Regions from separate parts of the Pseudomonas sp. P39-UII1 genome, predicted to be linked through region 1. Evidence: predicted binding sites of a transcription regulator. Region 1 holds the regulator's gene; each other region holds the start of a gene.
What was found. The regulator FliA, encoded in region 1, starts transcription of late flagellar genes. The targets are predictions, from matches to a motif close to CTAAAGTTTNNNNNNNNNNNGCCGNTAA.
Positions count from the first base shown of each region.

Region 1 (5,542 bases):
TGCAGGTCGGCAGTGACCACGTCGAGGTTCGACACGGCCTTGGACATGGCCTCGTCGCCGCTGTTCAGGCCCAGGCGCACCAGGCGGTTACGCACCAGCACCAGTTCGCCGACCATGTTCATGATCTCGTCCAGGCGCGCGGTGTCGACGCGTACCGTGGTTTCCGCTTCGCTGACCGCATGCTTCTCGGCCGCCGGTGCCGGGGCACGGGCGGGTGCGGCGGGCTTGGCTGCAGCGGCAGGTGCCGGTTTGGCCACGGGCTGGCTGTGCGGCTTGGCAGCCACGGGGGCAACAACGGCAGCTGGCGCCTCGGCGGCGACGGTGTCGCCGGAGAACTTGCCTTTGCCGTGCAACTGATCGAGCAGCGCTTCGAACTCGTGCTCGCTGATTTCTTCGCTGCTGGCAGCCGCCGGCGCATCGCTTGCCACCGCTGCGCTGGCGGCCGGCAACGCATCGGCCTGGAACGTGCCTTTGCCATGCAGCTGGTCGAGCAGCGACTCGAATTCTTCGTCGGTGATCTCGTCACTTGCCGGGGCGCTGGCAGTGACCACCACCGGCTCGCTGGCGACGACCTCGGGCGAGAACTGGCCTTTGCCATGCAATTGGTCGAGCAGCGATTCGAACTCGGCGTCGGTGATCTCATCGCCGGCGCCGGTCAGGGTTTCGCCCTGCAGCTGCTGTTCGGCAGCGGCGGCTTCGGCCTTGACGGCGTCAAGCGAGTCGAGCAGCTGTTCGAATTCGGTATCGGTAATATCCGCCTCGGCGGCAGGCTCCGCCTGCACAGGTGCAGCCTCCACCACCGGCGCAGCGGCCTGGGCACTGCCCGGCTCAGCGAGCCGCGCCAGGGCTGCCAGCAACTCGGGCGTGGCCGGGGTCACTTCGCTGCGTTCGCGCACCTGGCCGAACATGCTGTTGACCGTGTCCAGTGCTTCGAGCACCACGTCCATCAGTTCAGCGTCAACCCGGCGCTCACCCTTGCGCAGGATGTCGAATACGTTCTCGGCGATATGGCAGCACTCCACCAGCTCGTTGAGCTGGAGGAAGCCGGCGCCCCCTTTTACAGTGTGGAAACCGCGAAAAATGGCATTGAGCAGGTCGGCATCGTCGGGCCGGCTTTCCAGCTCGACCAGTTGCTCGGACAGTTGCTCAAGTATTTCGCCGGCTTCTACCAGGAAATCCTGAAGGATTTCTTCATCGGCGCCGAAGCTCATCAAAGGTGCTCCTTAAAAACCCAGGCTGGACAGCAGATCATCGACATCGTCCTGACCGGACACGACGTCTTCACGCTTATCGGCATGAATCTGCGGACCTTCACCCCGAGCCGGATATTTTTCTTGATCTTTTTCAGCACGCAGCTGTTGGTGGTCATGTTCGATACCGGCAAAACGGTCGACCTGACTGGCCATCAGCACGAGCTTGAGCAGATTGCTTTCGACTTCGGTCACCAGCGCAGTCACGCGCTTGATCACCTGCCCGGTCAGGTCCTGATAGTCCTGGGCGAGCAGAATGTCATTAAGGTGGCCAGCGACCTTGCGGTTACCTTCGGCGCTGTGCGTCAGGAAACTGTCGACGCGTTTGACCAGCTCACGGAATTCCGGCGCGGCGACCTCGCGGCGCATGAAGCGCTGCCAGTCGACGCTCAGGCTCTGCGCCTCAACGGCCAGGTCTCCCAGCACAGGCGTGCTTTCCTCCACCAGGTCCATGGTGCGGTTGGCAGCCCCTTCGGTGAGCTTGACCACATAGGACAAACGCTCGGTGGCGTCGGTAATCTGCGAAACTTCCTCGGCCTGCGGCATGTGCGGGTCGATCTGGAAGCTGACGATCGCGCTGTGCAGCTCGCGGGTCAGCTTGCCGACTTCCTGGTACAGGCCACGGTCGCGGGTCTGGTTGAGCTGATGAATCAGCTGCACCGCCTCGCCGAACCGTCCCCGCTCCAGGCTTTCGACCAACTCCTGGGCATGCTTCTTCAGGGTCGATTCGAACTCCCCCAAAGACGTTTGTGTTGATTCCATGGCGCCCCCTGACCGGACTCAGCCGTTGACGCGTTCGAAGATCTTCTCGATCTTTTCTTTGAGCACCTGAGCGGTGAACGGCTTGACCACGTAACCATTCACCCCGGCCTGGGCCGCTTCGATGATCTGGTCGCGCTTGGCTTCGGCAGTCACCATCAGCACTGGCATGGCCTTCAGGCGCTCGTCCGCGCGCACCTTGCGCAGCAGGTCGATGCCGGACATGCCAGGCATGTTCCAGTCGGTCACCAGGAAGTCGTAATGCCCGGCCTGCAGCATCGGCAGCGCCGTGGTGCCGTCATCGGCTTCGTCGGTATTGGTGAAGCCCAGATCACGCAGCAGGTTCTTGATGATCCGCCGCATCGTCGAAAAGTCGTCAACGATGAGGATTTTCATGTCTTTGTTCAATTAGACCTCCAAGCAGTCTCAAACGCGCTCGGCCCCGAGCGCGCATTCAATCAATTCGGTACAACGTGAAAACGACTGCAACGACCCCGGGCTCAGCGCGCCCGCCATTCCCCCAGGCGGCTGCGCAGGCGCGCGGCGCACTGGCTGTGCAGCTGGCTGACACGCGACTCGCTGACGCCCAGGACCTCACCGATTTCCTTGAGGTTCAGCTCTTCGTCGTAGTACAGCGCCAGGACCAGCCGCTCCCGCTCGGGCAGGTTGGCGATGGCATCGGTCAGGGCAGCCTGGAAGCGCTCGTCTTCCAGGTCGCGCGACGGCTCGACCTGGCCACTGGCGCCGTCCTCGTGCAACCCTTCATGCTCGCCGTCCTGCAACAGGTCGTCGAAACTGAACAGGCGGCTACCCAAGGTATCGTTCAAAATCCCGTAGTAATCATCGAGACTCAACTGGAGTTCGGCAGCAACTTCATGATCTTTAGCGTCGCGGCCGGTTCTGGATTCCACGGCGCGCATCGCGTCGCTGACCATGCGGGTGTTGCGGTGCACCGAACGCGGTGCCCAATCACCCTTGCGCACCTCATCGAGCATCGCCCCGCGGATGCGGATACCGGCGTAGGTCTCGAAGCTGGCGCCCTTGCTGGCGTCGTACTTGTTGGCGACTTCCAGCAAACCGATCATGCCGGCCTGGATCAGGTCTTCGACCTGCACGTTGGCCGGCAAACGCGCCAGCAGGTGATAGGCAATGCGCTTGACCAGCGGGGCGTAGCGTTCGATCAGTTCGTACTGGGCGTCCTTGGACGCCTTGCTGTACATCTTGAAACCGCTCGCACTCATAGCACTGGCCCTGCACTGGTGGGTTGCACCAGGCGCTCGACGAAGAACTCCAGGTGCCCGCGCGGGTTGGCCGGCAATGGCCAGCTATCGACCTTCTGCGCAATCGCCTTGAAGGCCAGCGCGCACTTGGAACGCGGGAACGCCTCATAGACTGCCCGCTGCTTCTGCACCGCCTTGCGCACGCACTCGTCGTACGGCACGGCGCCGACATACTGCAGGGCGACGTCAAGGAAACGGTCGGTGACCTTGGTCAACTTGGCGAACAGGTTGCGCCCTTCCTGCGGGCTTTGCGCCATGTTGGCCAGCACGCGGAAACGGTTCATTCCATAGTCGCGGTTGAGCAGTTTGATCAACGCGTAGGCGTCGGTGATCGAGGTCGGCTCGTCACACACCACCAGCAGCACTTCCTGCGCCGCGCGGACGAAGCTGACCACCGAATCGCCAATGCCTGCCGCGGTGTCGATCACCAGCACATCAAGGTTGTCGCCGACTTCGCTGAATGCCTGGATCAGCCCGGCATGCTGGGCCGGGGCCAGGTGCACCATGCTCTGGGTGCCGGAGGCGGCCGGCACGATGCGCACACCGCCCGGCCCCTGCAACAGCACATCGCGAAGCTCGCAGCGCCCTTCGATGACATCGGCCAGGGTGCGTTTCGGGGTCAGGCCCAGCAACACGTCGACATTGGCCAGGCCCAGGTCAGCGTCCAGCAGCATGACCCGGCGGCCGAGCTCAGCCAGCGCCAGGGACAGGTTCACTGAAACGTTAGTCTTGCCGACGCCACCTTTACCACCGGTTACGGCGATCACCTGTACGGGATGCATGCTACCCATGTTCGTTGTTTACCTTGTCTCGCTTGGACCCAAGCCACACGAGGGGGATTACTGCAGCCCCCTTGGTGTAGGTATTTTGCAAACGCTTCATCATCAACCCGCTCGTCGTGGGTTGTGATAGAGATCAGCGAACATATCGGCCATGGCCTCTTCGCTGGGCTCGTCCTGCAACTGCACATTCACCGCCCGCGTCACCAACTGGTGCGCCCGCGGCAGGTGAAGGTCGTCAGGAATGCGCGGGCCATCGGTGAGATAGGCCACGGGCAGTTCATGACTGATGGCCAGGCTCAGCACATCGCCGAGGCTTGCCGTTTCATCAAGTTTACTCAGGATGCAACCGGCCAGGCCGCAGCGTTTGTAGCTGTGGTAGGCCGCGGTCAGCACCTGTTTCTGGCTGGTGGTGGCCAGCACGAGGTAGTTCTTCGAGGCAATGCCTCGGCTGGCCAGGCTTTCCAGTTGCATGCGCAGGGCCGGGTCGCTGGCCTGAAGGCCTGCGGTATCGATCAGCACCACGCGCTTGCGCAGCAGCGGCTCGAGCGCCTGGGCCAGCGACTGGCCCGGGTCGACATAGGTCACCGGCACATTGAGGATGCGGCCCAGGGTCTTGAGCTGTTCCTGCGCGCCGATGCGGAAGCTGTCCATGCTCACCAGGGCCAGGTTCTGCGGGCCATACTTGAGCACATAACGCGCCGCCAGCTTGGCCAGTGTGGTGGTCTTGCCCATGCCGGCGGGGCCGACCATGGCGATCACACCACCCTCTTCGATCGGCTCGATCTCGGGCACTTCGATCATCCGTGCAAGGTGCGCCAGCAACATGCGCCAGGCCTGGCGCGGCTCTTCGATCTCGGCGGTGAGCTCGAGCAGTTCGCGGGCAATCGGCCCGGACAGGCCGATGCGCTGCAGCCGGCGCCAGAGGTTGGCCTGTGCCGGCTTGCTGCCTTGCAGCTGGTTCCAGGCCAGTGAGCCGAGCTGCACTTCGAGCAGTTCGCGCAGGCCCGACAGTTCAGAGCGCATGGCGTCGAACAGGCGCGGGTCGACCGGGGCCGGGGCAGCGGCAGCAGCAGCGGCCGGCGCCTCCACGTGCGGCTCGATCAATGGCTCCGAGGCGGTCAGCGATTGCCCGGCAAACAATTGGCGGTCGCCTTCACTGGCCTCGCTGCGGTTGTCCAGTTCGGCCTGGGCAGTGGCGATGCGAGTCTGGGTCTTGCGCAGCTCTTGTTCGAGCTCGGGGTTGGGCACGCGCGGGGCCAGGGCGGACAGCTTGTAGTCCAGCGCGGCCGTCAGCTCGACACCGCCGGCGATGCGGCGGTTACCGATGATGGCGGCGTCGGAGCCCAGCTCATCACGAACCAGCTTCATGGCCTGACGCATATCGGCGGCGAAAAAACGCTTAACTTGCATAACCCACTACCTCAGCCGTTGGGGCCCACGGTGGCAACGATGGTGACTTGCTTGTTATCCG
Region 1 is NZ_JBDFPP010000008.1:137,970-143,511, reverse strand. It holds gene ABEH27_RS13150 (chemotaxis protein CheA) at 1-1,211, opposite strand, end outside; gene ABEH27_RS13145 (protein phosphatase CheZ) at 1,224-2,012, opposite strand; gene ABEH27_RS13140 (chemotaxis response regulator CheY) at 2,031-2,405, opposite strand; gene fliA (RNA polymerase sigma factor FliA) at 2,510-3,250, opposite strand; gene fleN (flagellar synthesis regulator FleN) at 3,247-4,080, opposite strand; gene flhF (flagellar biosynthesis protein FlhF) at 4,174-5,481, opposite strand; gene flhA (flagellar biosynthesis protein FlhA) at 5,493-5,542, opposite strand, start outside.

Region 2 (5,542 bases), on a different contig from region 1:
AATGCCGATGAAGCCGAAGAACACCTTGAGGAAGTCTTCATGGCCAGCACCGGTCGGTTGGCCTGCGTGCAAGCCGCCAGCGGTCGACACCAGCACCACTTTCTTGTTGCCGCACAGGCCTTCAGGGCCGGCCTCGGTGTAGCGGAAGGTCTTGCCGGCAACGGCAACGCGGTCGATCCAGGCTTTGAGCTGGGTGGGTACGGTGAAGTTGTACATCGGCGCACCGATCACCACGGCGTCGGCGGCGAGGAATTCTTCCAGGGTTTCGGCGCTGAGCTTGGCTTCGAAGGCCTGGGCTGCGTCGCGTACGTCTTCCGGCGTGCCAGCAGCGACCAGGGTAGCGGCCGAGAAGTGGGCGATGGCGTCGGCGGCCAGGTCGCGGTAAACCACTTCGATACCCGGCTCGGCGGCTTGCCAGGCTTGGACCACTTCACGGCTCAGCTGGCGGGAGGCGGAATTGTCACCCAGGATGCTCGAATCGATGTGCAACAGTTTCATGGGACTCTCCTGTGTATGAAGACCGCAGCGTTGGGCGATCACGATGGGGAGAATCCTACCGGGGCGTCGAATGGCTGATAAGTCGGCAAAAATGCGTTAGTTTGTCCCACAGATAGAACAGTGAGACAGCCATGCAAGACCTCAACGACCTCTTCTACTTCGCCCGGGTGGTAGAAGCCGGGGGCTTCGCCGCCGCCGGGCGCCAGCTGGGCATCCCCAAGTCGCGCCTGTCGCGGCGCATCGCCGAGCTGGAAGAACGCCTGGGTACGCGGCTGCTGCAACGCACCACGCGCCAGCTGAAGCTGACCGCGGTGGGCGAACGCTACCTGCACCATTGTCAGGCCATGCTGCTGGAGGCCGAGGCCGCGGATGAGGCAGTGGCGAGCATGAGCAGCGAACCGCGTGGGCGCTTGCGGGTGTCCTGCCCGGTGGCGCTGGCCCATGCGTTTCTGCCGGATGTGATCAGCCGTTTCCTGGCGCAATACCCTCAGGTGCAGCTGGACATGGTGCTGCTCAACCGCCGCGTCGACCTGATTTCCGAAGGCATCGACGTTGCTCTGCGCGTGCGCGACCTGGGCGACGAGGACCCGGCGCTGGTCACCCGCCGCCTGCGCCAGGCGCAGATGCAGCTGGTGGCCGCGCCGGGCTTTGCCGACCACATACGCGAGCCGTCGGAACTGGCGACGCTGCCCGTACTGGGCGCCGCCGAAGCTGACCGGCTGGTGCACTTGCGCCTGCTGGGGCCCAATGGCCGTCAGCAGGAAATGGCCCTGGAGCCGCGCCTGGCCATCGATGATTTCGTCGTGCGCAACGCCGCCGTGAAAGCCGGGCTGGGCTTTACGGCACTGCCGAGCATGTTCTGCGAAGAGGAACTGCAACGCGGCGAACTGGTGCGGCTGCTGCCGGACTGGTCATTACCGGGCGGTTATCTGCAGGCGGTTTACCCGCATCGGCGTGGCCTGCTGCCGGCGGTGCGGGTGTGGATCGACCACCTGGCAGCGTCGTTCGAGGCGTGTGGAGAGCGTTATGTCTAAGCAGAAGATGACCGAAGAGCAGGTGGCGGCGTTCTGCCTGGGCCTGCCTGGCGCGCGGGAAGATTACAAATGGGGCGGCATCCGGGTGTTCTCGGTGGCCGGCAACAAGATGTTCGCGGTGCTCGACCTGGCGGGTGCGGGGTTGTCGTTCAAGGTGGCCGATGAGCTGTTTCTGGGCTACTGCGACCGCCCTGGCGTGCGCCCGGCGCCGTACCTGGCGCGGGCGCGGTGGGTCAGCATGGTACCGCCCTACCCCATGGCCCGTGAAGAATTGTGCGATCTGCTGCAGCGCTCGCACCAGCTGGTGGTGCGACGGCTACCGAAACGGTTGCAGGCAGGCCTGCTGCTGTAAGCCGCAGGCCTCAACCCAACGCGAGAAATCGCCCGCCCAGAAGCAGGTGATCGACCCAGAACAGCTGATGCAGCAGCACAATCGCCCAGAACATCAGCTGGTACGACAGCTTGCGGGTCTTGTGCCGAAACAGCTGCTGCGCCACCAGGGCCCCAGGCCAGCCGCCCAGCAGCTCACTGGCGTGCAGCACCTTCTCTGGCGTGCGCCAGGCCTGGGTACGGGCTTGGTGCTTGTCCTGCCAGTAAAGCAAGGCGGTGATCAGGCTCACTGCCGGATACACGGCCAGCGGCAGCCACGATTGCCCGCTCCAGGCCATCTGCGCAGCGCCCACCAGCGGTAGCAGGCACAGCAGCCCCAGCACCAGCAGCTTCAGGCGCACATTGCGTACACCCTCCTCCTTGCCCGCGGCGGGCCGCTGTGCGGTGTGCGTGCGTGCCATGTCAGCCGTGCGCCGTCGACCAGTCGACCCAGCCGAACTGCCAGGTGGCGAGGATCAGCAGGCCAAAGACGATGCGGTACCAGGCGAAGGCAGCGTAGCTGTGGTTGGCGATGAACTTGAGCAGCGCGCGCACCGCAATCATGGCGAAAATGAACGACGTCACGAAACCGAGGGCGAACACCGGCAGGTCGCTCGGCTCGAACAGATGGCGGTACTTGTACCCCGAGTACACCGCTGCACCGACCATGGTCGGCATCGCCAGGAAGAATGAAAACTCCGTCGCCGCCTTGCGCGACAGGCCGAACAGCAGGCCGCCGATGATGGTCGAGCCGGAGCGCGAGGTTCCTGGGATCATCGCCAGGCACTGGACGAAACCGATCTTCAGGGCATGCGACCAACGCATGTCGTCGACGTGGTCCACCTCTACACGGTGGCTGCGACGCTCGGCCCAGAGCATGATCACCCCGCCGATCACCAACGCGGTCGCAACGGTGATCGGGTTGAACAGGTATTCATGGATCATGTCGGCGAACAGCACGCCCAGCACCACGGCCGGCATGAACGCCAGCAGCAGGTTGCCGGTGAACCGCCGCGCCGCAGGTTGGCTGGTGAGGCCGAACACCACATCGAGGATCTTGCGCCGAAACTCCCACACCACCGCCAGGATCGCCGCCAGCTGGATGATGATGTTGAAGGCCATGGCGCGTTCGCCGCCGAAACCGATCAGGTCGGCGACGATGATCTGGTGGCCAGTACTGGAAATCGGCAAGAACTCTGTCAGCCCCTCGACCACACCCAAGATGATTGCCTGAAAGGCAGTCCAAAAATCCATCATTCCCCCGGTTGGAGCGCTGCTGCTTGCAGGCCCCTTATTCTTGATTTGCTTTTGATTGCCGCACGCGGCGCGGCATTTTTACAGCGACTGGTGGGACCAACGCCAGTAGAAAAGTTCACAAGCCCTAAAGGTTTCATCTTGCACGGCCGAAATCCTAACAGAGCGGCTTTGCAATGGCTTGTGCGGTATTTGGCAGATCAGGCAATAAATGGCACTTAGCCATAAGTCGGCTAGGGAGCACCGCCAAAGCATGCTTGGATGCACCTTGATAACAAGAACAATGCGGAGTGCTATTCATGAAGACCTTGAGGTCGATGTCGATCAGCCGCCGTTTATGGCTGATCCTGCTGGTGGCTGTGGCGATGCTGGTGGTGCTGGGCTTGCTGATGCTGCGCCAGATCCATGGCGATCTGTACCAGGCAAAGGCCGAGAAAACCCGCCATGTGGTACAGACCGCGGCCGGAGTGCTGGCCTATTACCAGGGCCTTGAGGCCGCCGGCACGCTCAGCCGCGAGGCCGCCCAGCAACAGGCCCTGCAGGTGGTGCGAGCGCTGCGTTATGACCAGAACGACTACTTCTGGATCAACGACCTGGGGCCGAAGATGATCATGCACCCGGCCAACCCCAAGCTCGACGGCCAGGACCTTTCGGCCATTCGCGACCCCGACGGTTTTGCCGTGTTCAACGAGATGGCCGCCCTTGCCCGCAGCCAGGGCGCCGGCCCGGTCAACTACCGCTGGCCCAAACCCGGTGCCAGCGACCCCGTGGCCAAGACCTCGTACATTCAACTGTTCAAGCCCTGGGGCTGGGTGATCGGCTCTGGTGTGTACATCGACGACGTACAGGCCGAGTTCGCCCGCCAGTTGCGCGATGCCTCGCTGGTCGGCTTTGGTATCGCCCTGCTGATGGCGCTGGTGGTCATGCTGATCGCCCGCAGCATTGCCCAGCCCTTGCAGGACGCCGTGCAGGCCATGGGCAACATCGCCAGCGGCGAAAGCGACCTGACCCGGCGCCTGGATACGCACGGGCGCGACGAAATCACTCACCTCGGTGAGCATTTCAACCGTTTCAACGGCAAGCTGCAGGGTGTGGTCGGCCAGTTGCAGGGCGCAGCGCATTCGCTGGCGCAATCGGCCGGGCGTGTCGGTGACAATGCCGGCGCGGCGCAACAGCGCAGCGCGCAGCAGTCGATGCAGATGGACCAGGTGGCCACTGCCGTCAACGAAGTCACCTATGCGGTGCAGGACGTGGCCAAGACAGCCGAGCAGGCCGCCGGCGAAATGCGCGCAGCGCAGCAGCAGGTGGAGCATGGCCAGCAGGCTATCCACGCCAGCCTGCAACAGATCGACCGGCTTTCGGCGACCATCGACCAGGCCGTGCAGGTGATCCGCGAACTGGCCGGGCACAGCACCAAGATTGGCGGGGTGCTCGATGTCATCCGTTCCATCGCCGAGCAGACCAACCTGCTGGCACTCAATGCCGCCATCGAAGCGGCCCGCGCGGGTGAACAGGGCCGTGGCTTCGCGGTGGTGGCCGATGAAGTGCGCCTGCTGGCCCAGCGCACTGCGCAATCTACCGCCGAAATTCACACCATGATCGAGCACCTGCAAGGGCAGTCGGACGCAGCGGTCAGGGCCATCGATACCAGCAGCGAGGCGTCGCGCCAAACCGTCGCACAGGCCCGTGAGGCCGGTTCCAGCCTGGATGCCATCAGCCAGGCCCTGCACAACCTCACCGTGCTCAACGCCACCATCGCCAGCGCCACCCTGCAACAGTCGCATGTGGTCGAGGAGATCAACCGTAATGTGCTGGACACGGCCGGGTTGTCACAGCAAACCGCCGATGCGGCGCGCCAGTCGAGCGACGCCGGGGTGGCGCTGGGCCGTTTGAGTGAGGAGCTGGAGCTGTTGCTGAGGCAGTTCAAGGTTTGAAAGCGCGCGTCTTGTAAGGCCTGGCCGCTTCGGCGGCCACAGCAGCCCTTTCGCGACACAAGGCCGCGCCTACAGGCTACAATCGCGGCCCTTCCCCTTTCCAAGGATCGCCGATGTCCGGCCTCGAACTCATCGCCGCCGTGCTTGGCGTCACCGCCGTCTGGCTCACCGTCAAACAGAACGCCTGGTGCTGGCCAATCGGTCTGGTGATGGTGCTTATTTATGGCTGGCTGTTCTTCGAGGTAAAGCTGTACTCGGGCATGCTGCTGCAACTGGCCTACGCGGTACTGCAACTTTACGGCTGGTGGCAGTGGAAACGCCCCGGCCGAGCGCAGGACGCGCGCGTCGTGTCACGCCTGTCTAACCAGGCGGTGTTCACCGGGCTGGCTGCAGGCGTTGTGATCAGCGTCGCCCTCGGCGCGGCCATGGCCCACTGGACCGATGCTGCCCTGC
Region 2 is NZ_JBDFPP010000010.1:43,580-49,121, forward strand. It holds gene ABEH27_RS14615 (FMN-dependent NADH-azoreductase) at 1-498, opposite strand, end outside; gene ABEH27_RS14620 (LysR substrate-binding domain-containing protein) at 630-1,532, shown strand; gene ABEH27_RS14625 (MmcQ/YjbR family DNA-binding protein) at 1,525-1,884, shown strand; gene ABEH27_RS14630 (DUF1294 domain-containing protein) at 1,895-2,323, opposite strand; gene ABEH27_RS14635 (undecaprenyl-diphosphate phosphatase) at 2,325-3,155, opposite strand; gene ABEH27_RS14640 (methyl-accepting chemotaxis protein) at 3,455-5,089, shown strand; gene pnuC (nicotinamide riboside transporter PnuC) at 5,203-5,542, shown strand, end outside.
Region 2: the regulator FliA is predicted to act here: its motif matches at 3,284-3,311, upstream of ABEH27_RS14640 (methyl-accepting chemotaxis protein).

Region 3 (5,542 bases), on a different contig from region 1:
GCGCTGACGCCGAAGGGCCGCCAGCTGTATGACCGGCTGCTCGACGCTACCCGTGCGGCCCTGGGCGGTGCGCCAGCGGAGGCCAATGCCGAGCGTTACGTGGCGCTGTTGCACGCACACTTTGCCGAGTTCCCCGATGACCTGGCGCAGATGCGTGAGCAAGGCCTGGCGTACTTCCGTTATTTCGCCACCGAAAAGGGCCTGGCCGCGCGAGAGCAGGCTGATCGCCCGACTACCCTGCAAGGTTTGATCGACGCTGGCCATGTGCATTTCGAGGCCTTGGTGTACGAGGACTTCTTGCCGGTGAGTGCGGCGGGGATTTTCCAGTCGAACCTGGGTGACGATGCCCAGGCTGAATATGGCAGCAATGCCAACCGCGATGCCTTCGAGGCGGCACTGGGGCTGCGGGTGCAGGATGAGCTGGCCTTGTATGCGCAGAGTGAGCAGCGGTCGCTGCAGGCTTGTGCGCAGGCGTTGAACCTGCGGTCGCTGTAAAAAAGGGCCGCTTTGCGGCCCATCGCGGCTGAAGCCGCTGCTACAGGTACGGCGCAGGGAGTGCGGTCAACGGGTTATCTATACCCGAAACCGATCCACTTCCTGGCGCAACTGCGCCGCCAACCCCTCCAGCTCACGCGCGGTAAAGGCCAGTTCATTGGCCACATCCCGCTGTTCACTGTTGGCCTGGGCAATGCTCTGCAGGTTGCGGCTGAGCACGGTCGCGGTGCTGCTCTGCTCCTGGGTGGCCGTACTGATCACCGTGAACTGCTCACCCGCCACCCGGCTTTGCTCGTCGATGCGCGCCAGGGCCTCGGCCACCTTGTCGTTGCGCTGCAGGCCTTCCTGCATCAACTGATTACCCTGCTCCAGCGTGCTGATGGCGTGGCCGGTCTGTTGCTGGATGCTGGCAATCATCCCGGAAATCTCATCGGTCGCCTGGCGAGTGCGTGCTGCCAGGCCGCGGACCTCATCTGCGACCACGGCGAAACCGCGGCCCTGTTCGCCAGCACGCGCCGCTTCGATGGCAGCGTTGAGGGCCAGCAGGTTGGTCTGCTCGGCGATCGCGGTAATCACCCCGACGATGCCGCCGATCTCTTGCGAACGTGCGCCCAGCGTGTCCATCACGGTCGCGGTGCCTCCCAGTGCCTCGGCGATCTGGCGCAAAGAGCTCGACGCTTCATCCATGGCCGTGCGGCCAATCCGGGTCTGCTGGGCGTTGTCGCGGGCCATGCGCTCGGTGCCCGCCATGTTGTCGGCAATGTTCATCGAGGTGGCGCTGAATTCTTCCACTGCACCGGCCATGCTGGTGATTTCACCAGACTGCTGGTCCATGCCCTCACAGGCGCCCGCCGACAGGCCGGCCAACGAACGGGCGCGGCCACTGACCTGCTCGGAAGCACCGCGAATGTGCTCGACCATGGTCGCCAGCGCTTCGCCCATCTTGTTGAAACTGCGCGCCAGCTGGCCGATCTCATCATGGCTGGTCACGGCAAGGCGGGCATTGAGGTCGCCAGCGCCCAAGGCATTGGCCTGGCGTACCAGGTCGTCGAGCGGGCGCAGCTTGCGGCGCAGCAACCACAGGGTGGCGGCCACGGCCAGTAGCATCGCCAACAGGCTGCCGATGGCCAGGCGCAGGCCAACGCTCCAGGTTACCTCGCGGATCTCTGCCAAGGGCATGCTGGCAACCACGGTCCATGGGCCTTCGGCAAACGGCGCGGAGGCGCTGAAAGAAGGCTGGTCGGCATTGGCTGGCGGCACCAGCCATTGGCCCTGCTCGTCACGAATGGCCAGCGACCCGGTTTCACCAATACGGAAGCGTTTGAGGTTGCTGAACTGCGCATTCTGCGCGTCGGTGTAGTCGAAACCGACGAACAGTACGGCAATGATCCGGCCGTTGCCGTCGTTCACCGGTACATAGCGGGTCATGTAGTTGCGCTCGAACAGCACCGCCCGGCCCACGTACATCTGCCCCGCCAGCAGCTTCGCGTACGCCGGATGCTGGCGGTCGAGCTGGGTACCGATCGCGCGGCTGCCATCCTGTTTTTTCAGGTTGGTGGTGATGCGCACGAAGTCGTCACCGCTGCGCACGAACAGCGTGGCGATGCCGGCGGTCATCTGCTGGAATTCGTCCACCTGCTGGAAATCGTTGTTCAGCAAGTGGTCACCCAGGTACAGGGCCGGCGTGGCCTGCCCGGCAACCTGTACCGTTTCGCCGGCATGCAGCGAAAGGCCAGAGGCAAAGCGACGCTCGAACAAGCCGCTAAGGCGTTGGGTGTTGTCCTTGAGCGAACCATGGAAGGTTTCCAGCTGGTCGGCCAGCAGCCGCGCTTCGCTGGCCAGGTGCGCCTGGCGCGTGGCGAGGTTGGCGTCGTCCAGGGAACGGAGGGCGAACAGAGTACTGCCGGTGATCACCAACGCCAGCACAATGGCGAGGGCGATACCGAGCTGCGAAGCGATTCGGGCACGCGGTTGAGACATGGGGAAGCTCCTGGCAGGTGGCCTGGATCATCCTGATCACGTGGACCGCCTGCTGTTTGTCGACGGAGAATCGCGCCCTCTTTCCGGGACGCTGGTGCAAGTAAATCGGCGTCGCAGGCGAATACTTGAGTGTCGGACCGGGGTATTCGCAAACGTTTTCTTTAGCCTGCACTGGCCTCATCGCGGGCAAGCCCGCTCCTACAGGGATTGCGGGGGTGCAAGCTCTGCGGTGTGCCTGGGAAGAGGCCAGTGAGGGCGATCAAAGACCCGGCAGAATGCGCACATCCGGCAAGTTCACCGCCGCCGCCTCTTCCTGCAAAAACACACTCAAGCGCCGCAACCGCTCACCCCCTGGGCGGGTGCGCGGCCACACCAGGTAGTAATCCATGCCACTGGGCACTGCTGTCGGCCAGGGCAGGCTCAAGCGCCCGTGGGCCACGTCTTCGGCAACCATCAGCAGGTCGCCCATGGAGATCCCGTAGCCGCGGGCCGCAGCGATCATGCCCAGCTCCAGCGTGTCGAACACCTGCCCGCCCTTGAGCGAAACGCTGTCGGCCAGGCCCATGCGCTCCAGCCATTCGCGCCAGTCACGCTTGTCGGGGGTGGGGTGCAGCAGCTCGATGCCGGCCAACCGGCGTTGGTCCAACGGGCCTTCCTTGAGCAAGTCCGGTGCCCCCACCGGAATCAACAGCTCGGAGAACAAGCGCCGGACCTCCCAGTCCGGCGGGAACACGCCGTCACTGAGCAGTACTGCGCAGTCGAAGGGCTCCTGATTGAAGTCGACATGATCGACGTCCATCCAGGCGCTGGTCAGTTGCACTTCGTTGCCGGGCTGCAAGTGACGGAACTGGCTCAGGCGCGCCAGCAGCCAGCGCATGGTCAGGGTTGAAGGCGCCTTCATGCGCAAGATGTCGTCTTCGCCGCGCAAGGTATCGCACGCCCGCTCCAGTGCGGCGAAGCCCTCACGCACGCCCGGCAACAGCACCCGCGCGGCCTCGGTCAGTTGCAGGCTGCGGCCGCTGCGGATGAACAGGCGGCAGGCGAAGTGATCTTCCAGGGTACGGATGTGCCGGCTGACCGCACTCTGGGTGATCGACAGCTCATGGCCGGCACGGGTGAAAGAGCTGAGCCGGGCGGCGGCTTCGAATGCGCGCAGCGCATACAGCGGAGGCAGCTGACGGGACATGGGGCACCTGCATACGGGGCGGCGAAGGGATGCTTGTGATCATATATGCATGAGTTGAACTCATGCCAACCATCGCTTTTATCCTTTTGTGCAAAGTTGACCGAAGCCTCAGAATCGTCCCTCGCTCACAGAGTCAGGCCAAAAGGACCCCACCATGCACGTTGCGCCCACCACAGAACTCAAGGCTTTGCTGCGCCTGGCCGGGCCGCTGATCGCCTCGCAGTTGGCGCACATGCTGATGGTGCTCACCGACACCCTGATGATGGCCCGCATCAGCCCCCAAGCCCTGGCGGGCGGTGGCCTGGGCGCGGCTAGCTATTCGTTCGTGTCGATCTTCTGCCTGGGCGTGATTGCGGCGGTCGGTACGCTGGTGGCGATTCGCAAGGGCGCCAATGACATCGAAGGCGCCACCCGCCTTGCGCAAAACGGCCTGTGGCTGGCCTGGGGCCTGGCACTGGTCGCGGCGCTGGCCCTGTGGAACCTCAAACCGGTGCTGCTGCTGTTCGGCCAGCAGCCCGAAAACGTCGAGTCGGCCACGCAATTCCTCACTTTGTTACCGCTGGCGCTGCCCGGTTACCTGACCTTCATGGCCTTGCGCGGCTTCACCAGCGCTTTGGGCCGTTCGACGCCGGTGATGGTCATCAGCCTGGTCGGCACGGTGCTCAACTACCTGTTCAACGTCGCGCTGATCGAAGGCATGTTCGGCCTGCCCAAGCTGGGGCTGATGGGCATCGGCATGGTCACTGCCGTGGTATCGATGGGCATGGCAATCGCCTTGGCCCTGTACATCCGCTGGCACCCGGCCTACGCCGAGTACCCGCTGCGCAAGGGCTTGTCGCGCCCTTCCCTGCCCGCCCTGCGCGAACTGTGGCGGCTGGGTTTGCCAATCGGCGGCACCTACATGGTGGAAGTCGGCCTGTTCGCCTTTGCCGCCTTGTGCATGGGCGTGCTTGGCAGCACGGAGCTGGCGGCCCACCAGATTGCCCTGCAGATCGTTTCGACCGCATTCATGGTGCCGACCGGGCTGTCCTATGCGGTGACCATGCGGGTCGGGCTGTACTACGGCGCCGGCAACCTGCTGGCGGCACGCAGTGCCGGGCGCGTGGGCATCAGCTTCGGCGCGATGATCATGTTCGCCTTCGCCGCGCTGTTCTGGCTGCGCCCGGAAATGCTGGTGAGCCTGTTCATCGATGGCAATGACCCGGCGTTTGCGCAGATCTACCAGTTGGCGGTGAGCCTGCTGATGGTCGCGGCCTGGTTTGAACTGTTCGACGGCGTGCAGACCATTGCCATGGGCTCGATACGGGGGCTGAAGGATGCCAAGACCACCTTCCTGATCGGGCTTTGCTGCTACTGGCTGGTTGGGGCGCCGAGTGCGTGGCTGCTGACGTTCAACTTCGGTGGCGGCGCGGTGGGGGTGTGGTGGGGGCTGGCGTTGGGCTTGGCCTGTGCATCGGTGGCGTTGACCATTGCCTTCGAGTGGCGAATGAAGCGGATGCTAGGGAAGGCCGGCGTCAGCAAAGAGGCTGCTGTTTCGGCCTGACTTGAGGGCCCCATCGCCGGCAAGCCGGCTCCTACAGGGATGGCACAGCCCTGGAGGTCGGCGTGGGAGCCGGCTTGCCAGCGATAGGGGCTAGAGCACCTGCGCCAGCTTGCGCTCGGACGCCTGCTGCAAATACGCCACCAACTCCCCCACCGGCAGCGGCTTGCTGACCAGAAACCCTTGCACCTGGTCACAACCAAACCCGCGCAGCAACGCCATCTGTTCGTGGCTCTCGACACCCTCGGCCACGACCTCGAGGTTGAGGTTGTGCGCCAGGTTGATCATCGCGTGCACCAGCTTGCGGTTCTCTTCGCGCATCTCCATGCCAGCGACGAAAC
Region 3 is NZ_JBDFPP010000003.1:113,099-118,640, forward strand. It holds gene ABEH27_RS05675 (VOC family protein) at 1-495, shown strand, start outside; gene ABEH27_RS05680 (methyl-accepting chemotaxis protein) at 574-2,475, opposite strand; gene ABEH27_RS05685 (LysR substrate-binding domain-containing protein) at 2,735-3,661, opposite strand; gene ABEH27_RS05690 (NorM family multidrug efflux MATE transporter) at 3,816-5,204, shown strand; gene ABEH27_RS05695 (EAL domain-containing protein) at 5,295-5,542, opposite strand, start outside.
Region 3: the regulator FliA is predicted to act here: its motif matches at 2,578-2,605, upstream of ABEH27_RS05680 (methyl-accepting chemotaxis protein).